Regions from separate parts of the Bradyrhizobium sp. IC3123 genome, predicted to be linked through region 3. Evidence: predicted binding sites of a transcription regulator. Region 3 holds the regulator's gene; each other region holds the start of a gene.

Region 1 (6,941 bases), on a different contig from region 3:
ATCCGAACCTGCCGCGCAGCATCGTGACCGACTCCAAGCGGCTGCAACAGGTTCTGAAGAATCTGCTCTCCAACGCCTTCAAGTTCACCGCCGACGGGGAAGTGCGCCTGAAAGTCGCCGGCGCAATCGGCGGCTGGGGGTCGGATCATCCGGTGCTGAACTCGGCGCCGGCCGTGATCGCCTTCGAAGTGTCCGACACCGGCATCGGCATTCCCCTGGAGAAGCAGAAGCTGATCTTCGAGGCGTTCCAGCAGGCCGATGCCGGCACCAGCCGCAAATATGGCGGCACCGGCCTCGGCCTTGCGATCAGCCGCGAGCTTGCCAGCCTGCTCGGCGGCGAGATCCACCTGCGCAGCGCGCCGGGCAAGGGCTCGACCTTCACGCTCTATCTGCCCTTGAAATATTCCGGCCCGACCCTCGCGCCGCGGGCGCCGGCGTCACAGCAATACGGCCAGCCGCCGGCGCTGCAGCCTGCCGCGCCTGACCAGCAGCGCGTTATCGAGCAGCTGCCCGACGACCGCCTCAACCTCGAGCCCGGCGACACCATTCTCCTGATCGTCGAGGACGACCCGCATTATGCCCGCGTGCTGGTCGATCTGGCCCGCGACAAGGGCTTCAAGGTCCTGGTCGCCGCGCGCGGCGCCGAGGCCCTCGAGCTCGCCAAGCAATACCAGCCGACGGCCGTCTCCCTCGACGTGTTCCTGCCCGACATGCTGGGCTGGACCGTGCTGAGCCAGCTCAAGCACAATCCGCTCACCCGCCACATCCCGGTTCAGATCATCACGCTCGACGAGGACCGCCAGCATGCGCTGGCGCGCGGCGCCTTCTCCTTCGTCAACAAGCCGACGACGACCGAGGGCGTCTCGGCCGCGCTGACGCAGATCAAGGAATATGCGCGGCCGCGGCGCAAGCGACTCTTGATCGTCGAGGACAACGAGGCCGAGCGGCTCTCGATCCGCGAGCTGCTGCACCACGACGACATCGAGATCCTGGCCACGGATACCGGGGCCGGTGCGCTCACGACGTTGCGCGAGCAACCCTGCGATTGCGTGGTGCTCGACCTCAGGCTGCCCGACATGAGCGGCTTCGAGGTGCTCGATCAGATCCGCAACGACGAGGCGCTGTCGAACATCCCCGTCGTGGTGTTCACCGGCCGCGAGCTCTCGGCCGAGGAGGATGCGGAACTCCACACCATGGCACGCAGCATCGTGGTCAAGGGCGTGGAATCGCCCGAGCGCCTGCTCGACGAGACCGCGTTGTTCCTGCACCGCGTGATCACGGAGTTGCCGCTCGAGAAGCAGCGCATGCTGGAGAAGCTGAACAGTTCCGACGAGGACCTGATCGGCAAGACCGCCCTGCTCGTCGACGACGATGCCCGCAATATCTTCGCGCTCTCGAGCGTGCTGGAACGACGCGGCATGAAGGTGCTGACGGCCACGACCGGCAGCGAGGCGGTGACCTTGGTCGAATCCAATCCGGAGATCGCGATCGTGCTGATGGACATCATGATGCCGCAGATGGATGGCTACCAGACCATCGGCGTGATCCGCGAGAACCCGGCCTTCGCCCGTCTGCCGATCATCGCGTTGACCGCCAAGGCGATGAAGGGCGACCGGGAGAAATGCCTCGAAGCCGGCGCGTCCGACTACCTCGCCAAACCGGTCAACACCGACCAATTGCTGCTTGCGATCCGCATGTGGCTGCATCGCTGAGTTGGACACGCGCATGGACCAGGAAAAGGTCAACATCCTGCTCGTCGACGACCAGCCGGCCAAGCTGCTCGCCTATGAGGTGATCCTGAAGGATCTCGGCGAGAACCTCGTGATCGCCTCCTCGGGCCGCGAGGCGTTGGAGGTGCTGCTCAAGACCGAGATCGCGGTGATCCTGGTCGACGTCTGCATGCCCGAGCTCGACGGCTTTGAGCTCGCCGCGATGATCCGCGAGCATCCGCGTTTCCAGAAGACCGCCATGATCTTCATCTCGGCGATCCAGGTCAGCGACATCGACCGGCTGCGCGGCTACGAGATGGGCGCGGTCGATTACGTGCCGGTTCCGGTCGTGCCGGAGGTACTGCGCGCCAAGATCAAGGTGTTTGCCGAGCTCTACCGCAAGACGCGCGAGCTCGAACGGCTGAACCACGAGCTCGAGGATCGCGTCCGCGCCCGCACCGCGGAACTGGAGGCTTCCACCGCGAAGCTGCGCGAGAGCGAGCAGCGGCGCAGCATGGCGATCGCGGCAGGCAAGATGGGGTCCTGGGACTGGGACTGGATCAGCGGCGATTGGATGTGGGACGAGGGGCAATACAATATCTTCGGCGTCAGCCCCGACAATTTCGAGATCAATCCGGCCAACGTTCAGGCCCTGCTGCACCCCGACGACGTCGACCAGTTGCGCAAGGCGATCGCCGAGTTCAACAAGGGCACACGCGCCTATGAGACGGAGTTCCGCATCATCCGGCCCGACGGCGAGGTGCGCTGGTGCGTCGGCACGGCGGCCGCAACCACGGACGAGAGCGGGCGCGTGGTGCGCGTCAGCGGCGTGACCGTCGACATCACCGAGCGCAAGCGCGCCGAGGAGCGGCAGAACCTGCTGGCGCGGGAAGTCGATCATCGCGCGAAGAACGCGCTGGCGCTGGCGCAGTCGATCGTGCGCCTCACCCGGGCCGACGAGGTCAAGGCCTATGTCAACGCCGTCGAGGGGCGCATCAATGCGCTGGCGCGCGTGCACACCATCCTGTCGCTGTCGAGCTGGCAAGGCGCCGAGCTCTCCAGGCTGATCGACGAGGAGCTTGCGCCCTACTCGCTGGGCGACCAGATCAAATTGGCAGGGCCCGAAGTTCAGTTGCTGCCGGCGACGGCCCAGACGCTGGCGCTCGCACTGCACGAGCTCTTTACTAACTCGGCAAAGTACGGCGCGCTATCCACGCGAGCGGGGCGGCTCGCGATCGATTGGCAGGTCGACGAGGAGCTGCTCACGCTGAGCTGGGAGGAATCCGGCGGTCCCCTGGTCAAGACCCCGAAATCGCGCGGCTTCGGCACGCGAAGCCTGCTTGCGAGCATCGAGTCCCAGCTTGGCGGACAGGCGCAGTTCGATTGGCGCGCCGAGGGCCTGCTGTGCCGTCTTGAGGTGCCGTTGACACGCAAGACCGCGGCGGCTGCACCAAGCAAGTTCGACACCGCCGGCGCTGCCGAATTGCAACGCGCATCCGGTTAACCTGACGCTGCGCTGCTCATGCGCTGCGCCGTGCGCGGTTCGCGCGCGACGCGCCCCTCGAGCCAGGCTTCCGTTCGGGCGAGATCGCGCAGCGCCCTCGCGTAGCGGCGGGCCGCGCTCCGCTCCGCGCCAAGCGGAAGCTTGCGCGCCTTGCGCAGGATGTCCGCGGCCGCGTTGCGATAGGCCAGCGAGCGGTAAAGAAAGACGACCTTACCCATATCGATGTTCCCGTTTTGCTGGCGCCCATCTTGGCAAGCCCGGCATGAACGCCGGATGAAACGGGCGGTAACAATTCCTTCAGCGGAACGGAACCCGGCGATCACATGCGCGTTGGCGTGGCAGTTCGGGATGCCGTCCCATGCGCACCAAGAAGTCGTCTGAGCTGATCTCTGCCAGCGGCCTTATCAAGCTGATGACGCATGCAATGATGGGCGCAGCGCTCGGCCTCATTTTCAGCCTCACGCTCGTCCTGTCCAATCCAGCCGTCGCCAACCTGCTGAACAATGGCGGAAGCCAGGCCGCGATGGTCTTCGCCCTCACCTTGGTGACGACCTTCGCGATCGGCGCGACGCTCACCGGCGCCGTGTTCATCCTGGCCGAGGACAAGCAAACTTGAAGCGTGGGTGACGCACGGAAGATACTTCGCCGGGAACTCCCTGCCGCGACGCGCGGTTGTGCCTGCGTCAATTTAACTCAGGGAGTTTCCCCGCACGAAGACGACCAAGCTCGCTCTCGCCGTAATATTGGCAACCGGCCTTGCCGCCGCGCCGTTTGCCGCCCAGGCCAAATCGCACAAGGCCAAGCATGGATCCTCGATGTCGTCGGCACAGACCACCGGCGCCAACACCAAGTCCTCCAAGGGCGCTGATCCGTCCGGCCAAGGCGGCGCCGGTCCCGGCTCTGATCAGGGCGGCACCATGACCAACAAGGGCGGCATGACCGACACCAAATAGGCGCTCCCTGGAATCATGAAGGGCTCCGCATTGCGGAGCCCTTTGTCTTCTATCTTTGATTCGGCACTCGGCCTTCAGTATCCGGCGCCAAGGATCTCAGCGGCGCTCGGCTGCGCGCGCGGAGTTGCCGCCTGTCTTCACGGCACGAAGCCGCACCCGGTCGCGGACGTTCGGCAGTACGTCGCTGCCGCCGGCAGCCTCCCATTCGGCGATCAAGAGATTGATCTTCCGGCGCAGGTCCATCTGCGCCAGGGCCCTTTCCGTGCAGTCGTGATCGCGCTCGACGAGGTCGCGCACCGACGCCTCGACGTCGGCCATCTCGAGCCTCAAGGCTCTGATTTTACGTCGAATTTCATTGATTCTGTTGTCCATGCCTTGTTAGAACAAAATAAGAACATATAGTCAAGTCACGATTTCAGGACGGAGACTCCAGATGCAGGTTCAAGGTAAATACGACGCCAGATTTTTCCTGGGCGAGCAGATGACGCGGGCGCAGGGTCTCAAGCTGAAGCGGCTCAGCGAAGAGGCCTACCAGCCCGGCCAATATGCGCGGGATCTGTCCTTCAGCGAGGCCGCCCGGCGCATCCAGGTGCTGGAAGCGGAGATCAAGCTGGCAAACTCCTTCTAGAGCATCGCATCGCGCTTTAGGCATGCGCCGTTCCACGCTCCCGGAACCATGGCTGTGCAGAATGGTTCTCCCCGCCGAGGGAGAATATGCATGGCACGCAAGGCAAAAAAGCGCCGCTACTCACGCAGCTCGGGAAGCGATGTCGCCACCGAGATGCGGCGTTACAAGAAGGGCACCGCGAAGAGCGGCCGTGGCGGGCGCGGCGGCCGCGTCAAGAACCGCAAGCAGGCCATCGCGATCGGACTGTCGAAGGCACGCAAGAAGGGCAAGAAGGTCCCGAAGAAGGCTTCGAAGCGCAAGAGCGCCAAGAAGACGTCCAAGAAAGCATCCAAGAAAACGTCCGGGACGTCGTCCAAGAAATCGTCGAACAAGAAATCATCGAAGCGCAAATCCAAGCGGTCGCGCTGACCCGCCTCAGATCATGCTCCCCGGCATGAAGCAGCGGATCGAAATCCCGAACGCAGTCTTGACCGGCCACACCATCGTGCGGCCGGCCCGGTTGGGCTCGGTGATGACGGCCTCATCCGGCACATCGATCCACTGTCCGTCGATGCGGACACGGTAGCGCCCGTTGTGCGACTCCCAGTCGAGATCGGCAAGGGCGAAACCGTCCGCGTCCGAGCAGCACGGACCGAGATGGCTGCGCAAACTGTCGAACCATGGCTTCAGAGGAGAATTCGCGTAGCGGCCGTCGTCGCGCCCGAGCGCGTTTCCCCCCGAGAGCACCAATGGCGCCACGAGCAGCGCACTCCTGAGCGAGAGCTTCAATCGATCCATGTCGGCACCGATCACTTGTGAACCACCGGCGAGTTCCACAAAGCGCCGGGAGGCTCGAAGTTCCACGCTTGCAACCCCTCTCAGCGGCGACGTTGGCGCAGAGCACCGAGGCGCCCTGCGAGTGTGATCAGCGAACACGGCTTTTTCGGACGCACCAGGTCATCATCCCTGCCGTTAACGAGAATGTGACCGGCCTGGTGCGGACGTGACGTGTGTGCAAAAGGCGGCCCGAAGGCCGCCTTCCTGGATTGGTAAGGGTCGAGTTGACGTTATGCGAGTGGCACCGCAACGAAGCGGGTGGCCTCCGCGCTTCTGACCTGAAGCAGCACGCTGCGCTTGCCCGACGATTTGGCCTGCGCCAGCTCGGAGCGCACCTCGCCGACATTGCTGACAGCCTTGCCGCCGACATTGAGGATGACGTCGCCGGTCCGGATGCCGCGTTGCGCGGCCGGGCCTTGCGGATCAACCTCGGTGACGACGACGCCGTTCTGGCCTGCGCCCTGAACGTTACCGGCGGGCGCCAGGCTGAGGCCGAGGCGCGGCGTGCCGGCACCCGGCTGTCCGCTGCCCTCGTCGGCATTGCCACTGCCATTGCCCTTGGCCTGCCGCTCGTTCGGCAACTCGCCGAGCGCCAGCGTCACCGTCTTGCTGTCGCCCTTGCGGAAGACATCGAGCTTCACGGACGTGCCCGGCGTCAAGCCGGCGATGGTGCGGGCGAGGTCGCGAGAGTCCTTGATCGTGGTGCCGTTGACGGCGGTGATGACATCGCCCGCCTGGATGCCGGCCTTCGCCGCCGGGCTGCCATCCTGCGGATTGTCGACGATCGCGCCGCGCGCCTCCTTGAGCCCGAGGCTGTCGGCGATATCCGACGTCACCGGCTGCACCTGCACGCCGAGCCAGCCCCGGGTGACCGCGCCCTTGTCCTTCAATTGCGCGACGACGAGCTTGGCGGTCGAAGCCGGGATATCGAAGCCGATGCCGACCGAGCCGCCCGAGGGCGAGAAGATCGCAGTGTTCACGCCGATCACGTTGCCGTTCATGTCGAAGGCCGGGCCGCCGGAATTACCCTTGTTGATCGGCGCGTCGATCTGGATGAAGTCGTCATAGGGACCGTTGCCGATGTCGCGGCCGCTGGCCGAGACGATGCCGGCGGTCACGGTGCCGCCAAGACCGAAGGGATTGCCGACCGCGACCACCCAGTCGCCAATGCGCGGCTTCTGGTCGGAGAACTTGACGAACGGAAAGTCCTTCTTGCCGTCGACCTTGATCAGCGCGAGATCTGTCTTCGGATCGGTGCCGACCACTTTCGCAGTGTAGGTCGTGCCGTCGTCCATCGTCACCTGCACGGACTCGGCGCGATCGACGACATG
Region 2 (6,941 bases), on a different contig from region 3:
CGGCGAGCCCTCCAACGTCGAGACGCTCGGCGACACCATCAAGATCGGCCGGCGCGGCTCGCAATCCGGCACGCTCGTCGTCGACGGCGTGCAGGGCCACGTCGCCTATCCGCACCGCGCCTCCAATCCGGTGCCTGATATCTCGCGGCTGATCGTCGCGATCTCCGACGAGCCGCTCGACCATGGCAGCGCGCAATTCCAGGCGTCCAATCTCGAATTCGTCTCGGTCGACGTCGGCAACAAGGCCTTCAACGTCATCCCCGGCGAGGCCCGCGCAAGATTCAACATCCGCTACAACGACAACCACACCCAGGCGAGCTTGCGTGAATTGGTGGAGACGCGTCTCGCCAAAGCCTGCGGCAACCGCATCAAGGCCCGCATCGTCTGGGAGCCCTCGAACTCGAACGTGTTCGTGACCAAGCCGGGTCCGTTCACCGATCTCGCGGTCTCCGCGATCGAGGAGGTGACGGGGCGCAAGCCCGAGCTCTCGACCTCAGGCGGCACGTCGGATGCGCGATTCATCTCCTTCTATTGCCCCGTGATCGAGTTCGGCCTGGTCGGGCAGACCATGCACCAGATCGACGAGCGCGTGCCGGTGGCGGATCTGGAGAGGCTGACGAAAGTGTATCGCGGGATTTTGGCGCGGTATTTTGCTTGAGGCAGTGTTGCCTCCATAAACACGACCGTCATCGCCCGGCTTGACCGGGCGATCCAGTATTCCAGAGACGGCAGTGATTGAGCCGAGAGGCCGCGGCGTACTGGATGCCCCTGTCAAGCCGGGGCATGACACCGAGGTTTGGCGAGAGCGTGCCCGCTCTCTGCGCCGCTCGCCTAATAATCCACCTTCATCAAATACAGCCCCTCAGGCGGGGCGACGATGCCGCAGGCGGTGCGGTTGCGGGCTTTGAGTGCGGCGGAGAGATCGTCGGCGGTCCAGCGGCCCTCGCCGACCCAGACCAGGGATCCCACCATCGAGCGCACCTGGCTGTGCAGGAACGAGCGCGCCGAGGTGATGACGTTGATCTCGCGGCCATCGCGGATCACGTCCAGCTGGTCGAGTGTCTTCTCCGGCGATTTGGCCTGGCACTCGGTGTCGCGAAAGGTGGTGAAATCGTGCTTGCCGAGCAGGCGCTGCGCCGCCGCGTGCATTGCGTCGGCATCGAGCTTGCGCGGCACGCGCCAGGCGTGGCCGACATCGAGCGCGAGATTGGCGCGAGTGTTGACGATGCGATAGCGGTAGTGGCGCTTGACCGCCGAGAAGCGCGCCTCGAAATCGTCGGGCACGATCTCGGCCTCGAGCACCGCGATCGGATGCGGGCGCAGATGCGCGTTGAGCCCGTCGCGAAAACGGCCCGGCGGAAACTGCTTGTCGACGTCGACATGGGCGACCTGGCCGCGTGCATGCACGCCGGCATCGGTGCGGCCGGCACCGTGCACGCGCAGATCCGAACCAGTCATTGCCTTCACCGCGGCTTGCAGCGCGCCCTGCACCGATGGCAGCGTGTCCTGCACCTGCCAGCCGAAGAACGGCGCGCCGTCATATTCGATGGTGAGCTTGTAGCGGGGCATCGTGTCCAGTTTCGTCGTCATTGCCCGCCTTGTGCGCTGTTGCGCACTGGGGCGGGCAACCAGTACTCCGCAGCTTATCCGATTGACCGAGAAGCCTCGGCGTACTGGATACCCCGCCTTCGCGGGGTATGACAGTGTCAGGTGAATTTGGATCCCGCCTTTAACGGCACGCCGCGCAGGAAGTCCGCGGCCTGCATGCGGGCCTTGCCCTCGCGCTGCAGCTCGATGATGCGGATGGCGCCGTCGCCGCAGGCGACGGTAAGCTGATCGTCGAGCATTTCGCCAGGCGCGCCGGCGCCTTGCGCCAACTCGCAACGCAGGATTTTGACGCGGGCATCGTCAAGCTCGCTCCAGGCGCCGGGGAACGGCGAGAGGCCATGGACGTGGCGCAGCACTGCGCGCGCCGGCTTTGTCCAGTCGATCCGCGCCTCCGCCTTCTCGATCTTGGCGGCATAGGTGGCGCCGTCCTCGCTCTGCGCCTTGAGCTGGAGCCCGCCGCGTTCGAGCGCGGCCATCGCGCGCACCATCAGGTCGGCGCCAAGGCGGGACAGACGATCGTGCAGGTCGAGCGCGGTCATGTTGTCGGTGATCGTGATGCGCTCGGCCATGGCGACGTCGCCGGTATCTAAGCCGACATCCATCTTCATCACCATCACGCCGCTCTCGGCATCGCCGGCCATGATGGCGCGGTTGATCGGCGCGGCGCCGCGCCAGCGCGGCAACAGCGAGGCATGCAGATTGTAGCAGCCGAGTTTTGGCGCATCGAGGATCGCCTGTGGCAGGATCATGCCATAGGCGACGACGACGGCCGCGTCCGCATCGAAGGCGCGGAACTCCGCCAGCGCCTGCTCGGTCTTCAGCGTCTTCGGCGTCAGCACGGGAATGCCCAGCTTTCGCGCGGCCTCCTCGACCGGGGTCGGCTGCAATTGCAGGCCGCGCCGGCCGCCCGGCTTCGGCGCGCGGGTGTAGGCGGCCGCGATCTCGTGGCCATGCGCGACCAGCTCGAGCAGCGTCGGCACGGAGAAATCGGGCGTGCCCATGAAGATGAGGCGGAGGGGCATGTGACGAGACAATCCTTGAAACGAGCAAGGTACTCGTCATGGCCGGGCTTGTCCCGGCCATCCACGTTCGTCCTGCTCGCGGCGGCAAAGAACGTGGATGCCCGGGACAAGCCCGGGCATGACGGCGGAGGAATTATCACTCCGCCGCGCGCTTGGCGGCTTTCTCGAACTTCTTCATGACGCGGTCGCGCTTGAGCTTGGACAGATAGTCGACGAACAGCACGCCGTTGAGATGGTCGATCTCGTGCTGGATGCAGGTGGCGTAGAGGCCTTCGGCATCCTCCTCGTGCACCTTGCCGTCGAGATCGGTGAAGCGCACGCGCACCTTCGCGGGACGCTCGACCTCCTCGTAATATTCCGGGATCGACAGGCAGCCTTCCTCGTAGACCGACAGTTCCTCGGACGAGGCGATGATTTCAGGATTGATGAAGACGCGCGGCACGTGCTTGGTCTCGCCGCTCTCGTCACGCTTGGCGAGATCCATGGTGATGAGACGCAAGGGTTGCGCGACCTGGATCGCCGCCAGCCCGATGCCGGGCGCGTCGTACATGGTCTCGAACATGTCGTCGGCAAGCTTGCGGATCTCCGCCGTGACCTTCTCGATCGGCTTGGAGACCAGGCGCAGCTGCTTGTCGGGCAGGATGATGATTTCTCTGAGGGCCATGGCCGCGATTTAAGCCGCGCGCCGGATGCGGTCAATGCGGCCCGGAACCCGTTAACCCCTCGCTAACCATAAAACTTCACCTTTCATTAACCATGAAAATTAGGGGGCGGTTAACCCAGAATGTTCCCTCTTCGTTCGCGAGAGCGCAGCGAATCGGCTACAAGGCGGCATGAACGAGATCATTGTCATGCTGGGCGACTGGCCGGTGCGCATCGTCGATGCGCTGATCGGCTTCGGTGCGCTCGTCCTCATCCTGCTGGTTGTGATTGCGGTTGTGATCGCGCGCTCGGGGCGGCGTGGCGCGGAACTCGCCATGGCGAACGCAATCCGTGCCGACGAGCTCGAGGAGCGGCTCGCCCAGGTGCTGCACGCCCAGAGCGAGGCCTCGGGGCGGGTCGACGCCATGACCCAGGCGCTCGCCGGCCGCCAGGCCGAGATGGCGCGTGCGGTCAACGAGCGGCTTGATTCGGTGACGCATCGGGTCGGCCAGTCCATGGAACATTCGACCCGCAACACCATGGAGAGCCTGCGCGCGCTGCATGAACGGCTCGGCATCATCGACAACGCGCACAAGAACCTCACCGACCTCACCACGCAGGTGACCACTCTGCGCGACGTACTCGCCAACAAGCAGTCGCGCGGCGCGTTCGGCCAGGCGCGGATGGAGGCGATCGTCCAGGACGGTCTGCCCAAAGGCTCCTACGAGTTCCAGTTCACGCTCTCGACCGGAAAACGACCGGACTGCGTCGTGTTCCTGCCCGACCAGCGCCCGCTCTGCATCGACGCGAAGTTTCCGCTGGAGGCGATGACGGCGCTGCACGACGCCCGCACCGACGAGGAGCGGCGCGTTGCCACGCAGCGGCTGCGCGGCGACGTGATGAAGCATGTCAGCGACATCGCGGAAAAATACCTCGTCACCGGCGAGACCCAGGAGATGGCGCTGATGTTCGTGCCGTCGGAATCGGTCTATGCCGAGATCCATGACGGCTTCGACGACGTGATCCAGAAGGCCTATCGCGCCCGCGTCGTGCTGGTGTCGCCGTCGCTGCTGATGCTCGCGATCCAGGTGATGCAGCAGATCATGAAAGACGCGCGCATGCGCGACGCCGCCGACCAGATCCGCACCGAGGTGATCAAGCTCGGCGACGATTTGGGGCGCCTGCGCGACCGCGTGCTCAAGCTGCAAAAGCATTTTGCCGACGTGAACGAGGACGTCCGCCAGGTGCTGATCTCCGCCGACAAGATCGAAAAGCGCGCAGGGCGAATCGAGGAGCTCGATTTCAGCAAGAGCGATGCGCCGGAGGCGCCGCGCCTGGTGGCGACGGCGGAGCTGTTTCCGCGGAAGCTCCAGGCGGGGGAGTGAGACTAGGGCACACTGTCGTGCCCCGCGAAGGCGGGGCATCCAGTACGCCGTGACGATCGTTGTTAAGCCGACGTGCCGGCGTTTACTGGATCGCCCGCCTTCGCGGACGATGACGGCGGAATGGAAGGCGAAGATGGATCCACGCCAGTACGACGTGTACATTCTCGCCAGCCGAATTGGCGGCACGCTCTATATCGGCGTGGCGAACGATCTCATCCGCCGGTGGCGCAGCACAGGTTGAAGGTCATCGAAAGCTTCACGGAGAAGTACGACGTTGCCCGACTTGTCTACTTCGAGCAGTTCGACCATCCCGAGAATGCGATCAAGCGGGAGAAGCGGTTGAAGAAGTGGAATAGGGCCTGGAAGGTCCGCTTGATCGAGCAGCATAACCCAAACTGGGATGACCTCTATCCTGGAATAGCCGGACCATCATGATGGCGTCATGCTCGATGTCGTGCCCCGCGAAGGCGGGGCATCCAGTATTCCGCAGCCCGAGTGGTTGAACCGAGACGCCGCGGAGTACTGGATCGTCCGCCTTCGCGGACGATGACACCGAGCGTGTTGGAAGCTCTCCCGTCTCACCAGCTACCGCGAGAGTCTTTTCTCCCAGAATCTGCTAACACGCCCCCCATGACCGCACCCGACGCGACCTCCCCCGCCGCGACTTCCACCGCCTCGCCCTCCTGGCGCGACAGCCTTGCTGTTTACCTGCAGCCGCGGGTGCTGATCGTGCTGTTTCTCGGCTTCTCCTCGGGGCTGCCGCTGGCACTGTCGGGATCGACGCTGCTGGTGTGGATGGCCGAAGCCGGGGTCGATCTTGGAACGATCGGGCTGTTTGCGCTGGTTGGAACGCCATACACGCTCAAATTCCTGTGGGCGCCGCTGGTCGATGCGCTGCATGTGCCGTTCTTCACGCATGCCTTCGGACGTCGCCGTGGGTGGCTGGTGTTTGCGCAGCTGCTGCTGATCGGCGCGATCCTGCTGTTGGCGCTGACCGATCCGGCACGTTCGCCACTGCTTGTCGCGCTCGGCGCGCTGCTGGTCGCGACGATGTCCTCGACGCAGGACATCGTGGTCGACGCGTTCCGCGTCGAGAGCCTGCCCGAAAGCGAGCAGGCCGCCGGCATGGCCGCCTATGTCGCGGCCTATCGCATCGGCATGTTGGTCTCGACTGCAGGCGCCCTGTTCATCGTCACCGGCTTCGAGGCGATCGTCCCGCGTGGCGCCGCCTGGATGTGGGGCTATGTGGTGATGGCGGCTCTGGTGCTGATCGGCACGGCGACTGCGCTCGCCGCCACCGAGCCCGCACAATCCGCGCGCGCCGAGGCCGCCACGCAGGACGAGGGCGCGCTCACGCGGGTGTTCCATGCGGCGCTGGGCGCGTTCTCGGAATTCCTGCGACGCAAGGAAGCATGGGTCGTGCTCGCCTTCGTCGTGCTGTTCAAGTTCACCGACGCGTTCTCCGGCAACATGACCGTGCCGTTCGTCATCGACATCGGCTTCACGCGGAACGATTATGCCGTGATCGTCAAGGGCGTCGGCATCGTCGCGACCCTCGCCGGCGGCTTTGCCGGCGGCTTCGTGGCCCGGCGCTATTCGCTCGCGACCAGCCTGTGGATCGGCGGCATCGTGCAGGCGATGTCCAATTTGTCGTTCTCGTGGCTAGCGCTGGTCGGCGTCAACGAATGGGCGCTGACCCTCGCGATCACCTCCGACAATTTCTGCAACGCCATCGGCACCGTGATCTTCGTCGCCTATCTCTCGGCGCTGTGCCAGAACCCGCTGCACACGGCGACCCAATATGCACTGTTGACGGCGCTCGCCGCGGTGGGACGGACCTATTTGTCGTCGGGCGCAGGCTATCTGGCGAAAGCGACGGGCTGGCCGATGTTCTTCGCGATCTCCGTCCTCGTCGCCATCCCGAGCCTGATGCTGCTTGCGTACTTGCAGAAGCGCGGGCATTTCGAGGCGCTGGGGCCGGTGCGGGTGTAGGCACCCCTGTCATGCCCCGCGAAGGCGGGGCATCCAGTACTCCGAGACAGTCGTGATCGACCGAGAAGCTGCGGCGTACTGGATCGCCGCCTTCGCGGGCGATGACACCGGAATCGGGGAGACGACTCCACCCCTACTGCTTCTTGATCAGGCTCCACTTCGTGATCACGGCCTCGCTCATCTGGCCGGGATCGCTGGCGCAGGCGACCTCGTCCACCTTCACGGAGATCTCCTTGCCGACGAAGGATTTCAGCTGGGCGGCCTGCGCCTCGCTGGAGGTGACGAGCTGGAA
Region 3 (6,941 bases):
GCACGCTCCCGTGAGCGTGCCCAGGGGGAACAGCAGGGTTTTCCGCATGAAGGTGCCTTTTGTGCTTGGCGTTTCTCTTGAGGCTGGGAGACGCCATGCAAATGGCGATCCAGTCCATCTCTCACAATACCATTCTGGTTTCTTCAAGGCCGGGATGCCGCGCTGGCGGGTACACCGAAGAAATCCCTTCGCCTTGGCCTAAACTTTTGGCAACGTTCCGAAACTGTTTCGAAGCAACACGACACCGGTCCGGGCCGCCCACGCTTCGCAGCTATGCGATTTTAGGATGGTTTTGGAGGGCCGGACGCGATAGGCGATGGCGACAAGACTTCAAATTCTCGGGAGGACAACAATGAATGAAGCGCCCCGCATCCGGCCGGAACGGAACGTCGAGCTCGGCGCTAGCGACGAGCCGTTCCAGAACCTGCACGAGTTCATCCGGAAGGCGCGCGCCAACCTCAACCAGAATGCCTGGGACTACATCATCGGCGCCGCCGAGACCGAGACCACGATGCGGCGCAACCGCATGGCGCTCGACGAGATCGCCTTCCGCCCGCGCGTGCTGCGCGACGTGCGCAGGATCGATGGCAGCGTCGAGCAGTTCGGCCGCAAGCTGCGTCTGCCGGTGGTGCTGGCTCCCGTCGGCGCACTCGAGATCTTCGATCCGGATGGCGCGGCGAGCGTCGCGCGCGCTGCGGGCAGGTTCGGCGCGGCGCACATGCTGAGCTCGGTGTCCGAGCCCGGCCTCGAGACGACCGCCGAGGCTGCCCCCGATGCACTGCGTCTCTATCAACTCTATGTCCGCGGCGACGATGCCTTCGTCGCCGACGTCGTCAGCCGGGCCGAGAAGAACGCCTATGCCGCCTTCTGCCTGACCGTCGACACCGCCCATTACAGCCGTCGTGAACGTGACATCGCCAAGCGCTACGTTCGCGAGAGCCGCCTGCGCGCCACCGGCGGCGATTTCCAGAAGGGCCTGGAGTGGCGGACCGTGAAGATGATCAAGGACACGTTCAAAATTCCGCTGATCCTCAAGGGTATCGCCACGGCCGAGGATGCGCAGATCGCGCTCGATCACGGCGTCGAGTGGATCTACGTCTCCAACCATGGCGGGCGCCAGCTCGACCACGGCCGCGGCGCCATGCACGTGCTGCCGGAGATCGTCGACGCCGTGAAGGGCCGCGCCAGGATCATGGTCGACGGCGGCTTTTGCCGCGGCACCGACATCGTGAAGGCGATTGCGGCGGGCGCCGACCTCGTCGGCATCGGCCGGCTGCAATGCTGGGCGCTGGCGGCAGCCGGCGAAGCCGGCGTCGCGCGGATGCTGGAGTTGCTCGAAGACGAGGTGCTGCGCTGCCTCGGCCTCCTGGGCGCCACCTCATTCGCCGAGCTCGACAAATCCTGCCTGCATCCGGCGGCCGCCACCAACGCGCCCAGCGTGTTCAGCGCGTTCCCGCTGTTCGACCACGAGCCCTATCGTTACTGACGCGCCATACTGAAGTGAAAAGGACGCAATGACATCGCTCTCTCCCGGCAGCGCGGATGCGCTGCTGTTCGACCTCGGGCGCGTTGTGCTCGACATCGACTTCTCCAAGGCGATCGCCTGCTGGGCGGGACATGCCGGCTGCCAGCCCGAGGCCATCATCGCGCGCTATGTGCGCGACGAGGCCTACCGGTTGCATGAGATGGGCAAGATCAGCGATGCGGACTATTTCGCCTCGCTGCGGTCCTCGCTCGGGATCGGCATCTCGGATGCGCAATTCCTGGAAGGCTGGAACGCGATTTTCGCCGGCGAGATGCCTGATATCGCCGAGCTGCTGCCGCGCGCGGCGAAGCAGATGCCGCTCTACGCCTTCTCCAACACCAATCGGCCGCACGTCAACCATTTCTCGAAGGAATATGCCGGTCTGCTCGGCCATTTCCGCGAGCTGTATCTGTCCTCCAGCATCGGCCTGCGCAAGCCGGATGCCGAGGCCTTCGACCATGTCGTGGCGGCGATCGGCGTGCCGGCCGAGCGCATCGTGTTCTTCGATGACCTCGCCGAGAACATCGAGGGAGCACGGGCGCGCGGGTTGACCGCCGTGCATGTCACCTCGCCGCGTGATGTCGGGAACGTATTGAAAGCACTGGGGATCTGAGCCGCGGGAAAGCCCGGAGCGCGCTCACTTGCCGGAACAAAAACCGCTGAAAATGTGGAACCTGATCACTTTGTGCATTTTTATACAGAGTTCCGGGAACGGAATACCACCCTTCGGACTCATGAGTCCGTTGGGACTTCTACATTGGACTGATCGACGTGCTGGGCAAGACCTATCTCACCAAGCAAGCCTCTCTCCTGCTCGAATTCGCCAGAACCACCTCGGATTCTGACCTCTCCGCCAAGCTGATCAGCAAGGCCGCCGACCTAAAATCCCAGGCGGACCCGCTGCCGGACAAGGATCAGGGTCCCAAGCCGCCCGACGTCGCGGACATCAGTCCGGGCGATCCGACGGGGCGTTGAACGATGTTGGCCGTGGCGCTCGTCATTCTCGTCCTTGCCATGGCAATCCTCGTTCCGGTCTGTCTCGCCTTCCGCATCATGCCGCGGCGGAGTTGAGCCGACCTCCTCCACCCCCTGCGACCATGCAGGATAGATCATCCCGCGTGCTGCTTTGCCTCACGGCTGCACTCGGCTAGAACTCTCGCCGCCCATTGACTGATGTGCTCAGCAGGAGTTCGCCCGTGGCCCTGATGCCGGTTTCTGACGCGCTTGCTGCGGTGTTGGCCGGCGTCGAGCCGCTGGCTGAACAGATGGTTTGCCTCGACGAGGCCTACCATCGTGTGCTCGCCCGCGATGTCGCGGCGCGGCGCACGCAGCCGCCGGAGGCGATGTCGGCGATGGACGGCTATGCCGTGCGCACGGCCGACGCGGCATACGATTCGAGGTTGACCGTCGTCGGCGAGGTCGCGGCGGGCCGGCCGTTCGCGGGAAGCGTCGGCCCCGGCGAAGCCGTGCGGATCTTCACCGGCGGCGTCGTTCCCGACGGCGCCGATGCCGTCGTGATCCAGGAGGACACGGCTGCCGACGGCAAACATGTCACGATCAAGGAAGCCGCCATTTTCGGCCGGCACATCCGCCCTGCAGGCGTCGACTTCCGCGAAGGCGACGTGCTGCTGCGCAAGGGAATCCGCCTCACCGAGCGCGATCTCGCCCTCGCCGCCGGAATGAATCATCCGCATCTCGCCATCATCCGCCGCCCGAGGGTTGCCGTTCTCGCCACCGGCGACGAGCTCGTGATGCCGGGCACCACGCCTGGTCGCGGCCAGATCGTCTATTCCAACGGCTATGCCCTGCATGCGCTCGCCCGCAGCGAGGGCGCCGAGACCATCGACCTCGGAATTGCCGCCGATACGCTGGAGGCGACGTCCGCCGGCATCCGCCGCGCGCGCGAGAGCGGCGCCGACATCCTGATCACGACCGGCGGTGCCTCGGTGGGCGACCACGACCTGGTCCAGCAGGCGCTCAAGGGCGAAGGCATCGCGATGGCGTTCTGGAAGATCGCGATCCGGCCGGGCAAGCCGATGATGCACGGTCGGATAGGCGCGATGCGCGTGATTGGCCTGCCCGGCAATCCCGTGTCGTCCTACGTGTGCGCCTTCCTGTTCATGGTCCCCTTGATTCGCGCCCTGTCGGGCCGTTCAGCGATTCATCATCGGCGCGAGCGCGCCGTGCTGGGCCGCGATCTCGCCGCCAACGACCAGCGCGAGGACTATCTGCGTGCGCGGCTGGAGGAGCGCGACGACGGCACGCGCGTCGCCCTTCCGGTCAGCCATCAGGACTCCTCCCTTCTTGCGAATCTCGCTGCGGCACAGGTACTTCTGGTGCGCGCACCGTTCGCGCCGAAGGCCGAGGCCGGCACGCCTTGCGAGGTGCTCCGGCTGCCCGTCTGAGCCGCCCAGCCACACGCATTCCGCGAGCTTGGCCGCGTTCACCATAAATTAAGCAGTTGCGGAACACATATCGAACATATAGTGTCCGTTCATGATTTGTTTCGAGGATGTAGCGGCTTAGTGCCGGCTTCATCGTGTCGGAATCGAACGACATCAACCGGGGGACTTTGGTCGAGATGTTGACGCGCAAACAATACGAGCTTCTGCGATTCATCAGCGAACGTCTGAAGGAAAGCGGCGTGCCGCCGTCCTTCGACGAGATGAAGGATGCGCTCGACCTGCGCTCGAAGTCAGGCATCCATCGCCTGATCACTGCGCTCGAGGAGCGCGGCTTCATTCGCCGCCTGCCCAACCGTGCCCGTGCCATCGAGGTGATCAAGCTGCCCGAGCTCCAGGCCGCCGCCGGCAATCGCCGTGGCTTCACCCCGAGCGTGATCGAGGGCAATCTCGGCAAGGTGCGCGCGAGCTCCAGCCCGCCCGCGGACGAGGGCGAGCGCCCCGTCGCGGTGCCCGTGATGGGCCGCATCGCCGCCGGCACGCCGATCGAGGCGCTGCAGACCCGCAGCCATACCATCAGCGTGCCGCCGGACATGCTCGGCTCGGGCGAGCACTACGCGCTCGAAGTGCGCGGCGATTCGATGGTCGAGGCCGGCATCCTCGACGGCGACATGGCGCTGATCCAGCGCAACGAGACCGCAAATACCGGCGACATCGTGGTGGCATTGATCGACGACGAGGAGGCCACGCTCAAGCGCTTCCGCCGCCGCGGCGCCTCGATCGCGCTCGAGCCCGCCAATGCCGCCTACGAGGTCCGCATTCTTCCGCCGAACCGCGTGAAGATCCAGGGCAAGCTGATCGGGCTTTACCGGAAGTACTGATACGGGAAACATCAAGCGCCGCGCGCGTTTCGATCGGCATCGGCGATCCAGGATCGGAGCGGATACTTGTCCGCTCCGGCTGGACGGTTTCTCTGGTTCTGCGCCGGCTGTCCGGTCCATCTTCCCGCGCGACATTCCCCCGCGCAGGCGCGCAGCCATTTCTGCTTCGCCGGTAGAGTTGTGCCGGCAGTGCTGATAGCTCCGGCCGAATGCAAGGACGCGAGGTTTGTTCCTATCGAATCCGGGAAAGATAATGTGATCGCGCGCTGCGGACGCGAGCCGCAGATTTGCCCATAACCGAGCAGAGCGTTGTATGCTTCCACTCTGATAGAGGCCTGCGCCTCGAAAGAGACGCGGGTCGCTATCCCAGCATGAGGAGCACCCGATGTGTGACTACAGCCTGCATGCCGTCGCGACGCGCCCCGCCGAAGTCGGCGAGACGATCGTCACGACAACCTTCCGCGGCACCTCGACGCGCGGTTTCGCTTCCGAAGCCGATCCCTCCGTCGCGGTCTGTCTGCTGCCGGGGACGGAGCTCGCTTTCGCCGACAATGTCCGCTACGACAACCGCTGGATCTGGACGCGCACCGTGAACTCTCGCGTCGGCAAGTTCGGCAAGATCGACCCGCACATTCCCGATCGCCATCATGACGCGATCGAATTCCCCGACGGCAAATACGTGCTGGTGACGCAGCTCGTCGAAGGCCAGCGCGCGACCGTGCTGCAATTGCCGGTGACGCAGCCAGCCCCCGAGCGCGAGCACAAGCCGCAGATCGTCGCCGACACGCGGCCCACGATCACGCGCCTGCCGATCGGCTGACGCCCTTCGGCCGACAGGCCGAGCCCGGGATTGAAATTGCCATCGCCGGCCGAGGCCGGCGAGCCCGGTAAGTTTGTGTTTCAGGACATTCGATCGGCGAGCCCACCGCCGCGCCTCGTCGTCGCACGAAGTTTGGGCCGTGCTGCCCGCATTTTGAACGTCCGCTCCGCAGCCAAATGACCGATGCTGTCGTGGTTTGAGGCGGCGGACACGCTCGATGAAGACCTTCATTCGCGTCGTTGAACTTTGGGTACCCGACCGGACGCGCATGCGGCTGGAATTCGGCGGCGGCCTCTACGACGATGGGCTGTCCGCGTTCAAAGCCGTCAGCGAAGAGCTGCACTTCGGATATGACGAGGGACTTCCAGGCAAGGCCTGGGCCTGTGGCCACCCCGTCATCCTCACGAAATTCGCCAACTCCTATTTCAAGCGGACCGATCAGGCCGCTGCGGCCGGCCTCACCTGCGGCGTGGCGGTGCCGGTGTTCGCGGGCGAATTCCTGCAAGCCGTGCTGGTGCTGTTCTGCGGCGACGACGAGGCGCATGTCGGCGCGATCGAACTCTGGCACAACGATCCTGATCTCTCGCATGAGATGGGGCTCGTCGATGGCTATTACGGCACCGCGGACATGTTCGAATTCAACTCCCGCCACACCAGATTTCCGCGCGGCTTCGGCCTGCCCGGACGCACCTGGAAGGCGGGCCTGCCGCTGATCATCAAGGACTTGCACGACGCCAAGAGTTTCCTGCGCTGGGAGGACGCCGCCAAGGTCGGGATCAATCTCGGCGTCGGCGTGCCCTACCGAACCGGTACCGACCAGACCTGGGTTCTGACATTCCTCTCCGCGCAGGCAACGCCGATTGCACGACGCTTCGAGATCTGGGTCCCGAACGAGGACCGTTCGGCGCTGGTCTTTCGCGCCGGCGATTGCAGCGCGCAGACCGACCTCGCCGCACGCTATGCGGCGCAGTCCATCGCCAGGGGCGAAGGCAGCATCGGCGGCGCCTGGGCCGCCGGCATGCCCGCGCTCAACGACGATCTCACCTGTGACGGCTCGATCGCCGGCTCCGAAGCCTGCGCAGCCGGGCTGAGCCGAATGGTGGCCCTGCCGGTTATCGGCAACGGAAGGCTTGACGCCGTGCTGGCCTGGTATTTGTGATCCGCGTCAATCGTCGGCCTGCAAGTCGGCCTCCGATGGCGTTGCGTCCCGGTTGCGGGGCACGGCCGCCTTCGGCACGAGGCTGCCGTCGAAATCCCCCTCGCCGGCGCCGGCCGGCAGCCAGGGACGGCTTGCTCCCCTCGTCCTCACCGCC

The links. The regulator LexA, encoded in region 3, represses DNA repair genes until DNA is damaged. The targets are predictions, from matches to a motif close to TGTTCNNNNTGTGTTCNG.
Region 1: a site for LexA is predicted at 4,546-4,563, ahead of I6F20_RS20425 (DUF3072 domain-containing protein). Genes of this name have one in related genera too.
Region 2: a site for LexA is predicted at 3,416-3,433, ahead of I6F20_RS16535 (DNA recombination protein RmuC). Genes of this name have one in related genera too.

The regions. Positions count from the first base shown of each region.
Region 1 is NZ_JADYVF010000005.1:611,460-618,400, forward strand. Features, by position in the region: gene I6F20_RS20395 (HAMP domain-containing protein) at 1-1,712, shown strand, start outside; gene I6F20_RS20400 (HWE histidine kinase domain-containing protein) at 1,726-3,213, shown strand; gene I6F20_RS20405 (hypothetical protein) at 3,210-3,431, opposite strand; gene I6F20_RS20410 (hypothetical protein) at 3,572-3,829, shown strand; gene I6F20_RS20415 (hypothetical protein) at 3,954-4,166, shown strand; gene I6F20_RS20420 (hypothetical protein) at 4,263-4,484, opposite strand; gene I6F20_RS20425 (DUF3072 domain-containing protein) at 4,600-4,794, shown strand; gene I6F20_RS20430 (DUF6496 domain-containing protein) at 4,885-5,202, shown strand; gene I6F20_RS20435 (hypothetical protein) at 5,209-5,571, opposite strand; gene I6F20_RS20440 (Do family serine endopeptidase) at 5,841-6,941, opposite strand, start outside.
Region 2 is NZ_JADYVF010000004.1:450,819-457,759, forward strand. Features, by position in the region: gene dapE (succinyl-diaminopimelate desuccinylase) at 1-658, shown strand, start outside; gene truA (tRNA pseudouridine(38-40) synthase TruA) at 832-1,569, opposite strand; gene fmt (methionyl-tRNA formyltransferase) at 1,707-2,630, opposite strand; gene def (peptide deformylase) at 2,767-3,294, opposite strand; gene I6F20_RS16535 (DNA recombination protein RmuC) at 3,464-4,657, shown strand; partial or broken gene I6F20_RS16540 (GIY-YIG nuclease family protein) at 4,791-5,092, shown strand; gene I6F20_RS16545 (AmpG family muropeptide MFS transporter) at 5,288-6,649, shown strand; gene I6F20_RS16550 (hypothetical protein) at 6,783-6,941, opposite strand, start outside.
Region 3 is NZ_JADYVF010000001.1:929,131-936,071, reverse strand. Features, by position in the region: gene I6F20_RS04645 (S41 family peptidase) at 1-48, opposite strand, end outside; gene I6F20_RS04640 (alpha-hydroxy acid oxidase) at 353-1,486, shown strand; gene I6F20_RS04635 (HAD family hydrolase) at 1,515-2,138, shown strand; gene I6F20_RS04630 (hypothetical protein) at 2,297-2,500, shown strand; gene I6F20_RS04625 (molybdopterin molybdotransferase MoeA) at 2,722-3,930, shown strand; gene lexA (transcriptional repressor LexA) at 4,107-4,808, shown strand; gene I6F20_RS04615 (hypothetical protein) at 5,194-5,628, shown strand; gene I6F20_RS04610 (GAF domain-containing protein) at 5,846-6,787, shown strand; gene I6F20_RS04605 (ComEC/Rec2 family competence protein) at 6,794-6,941, opposite strand, start outside.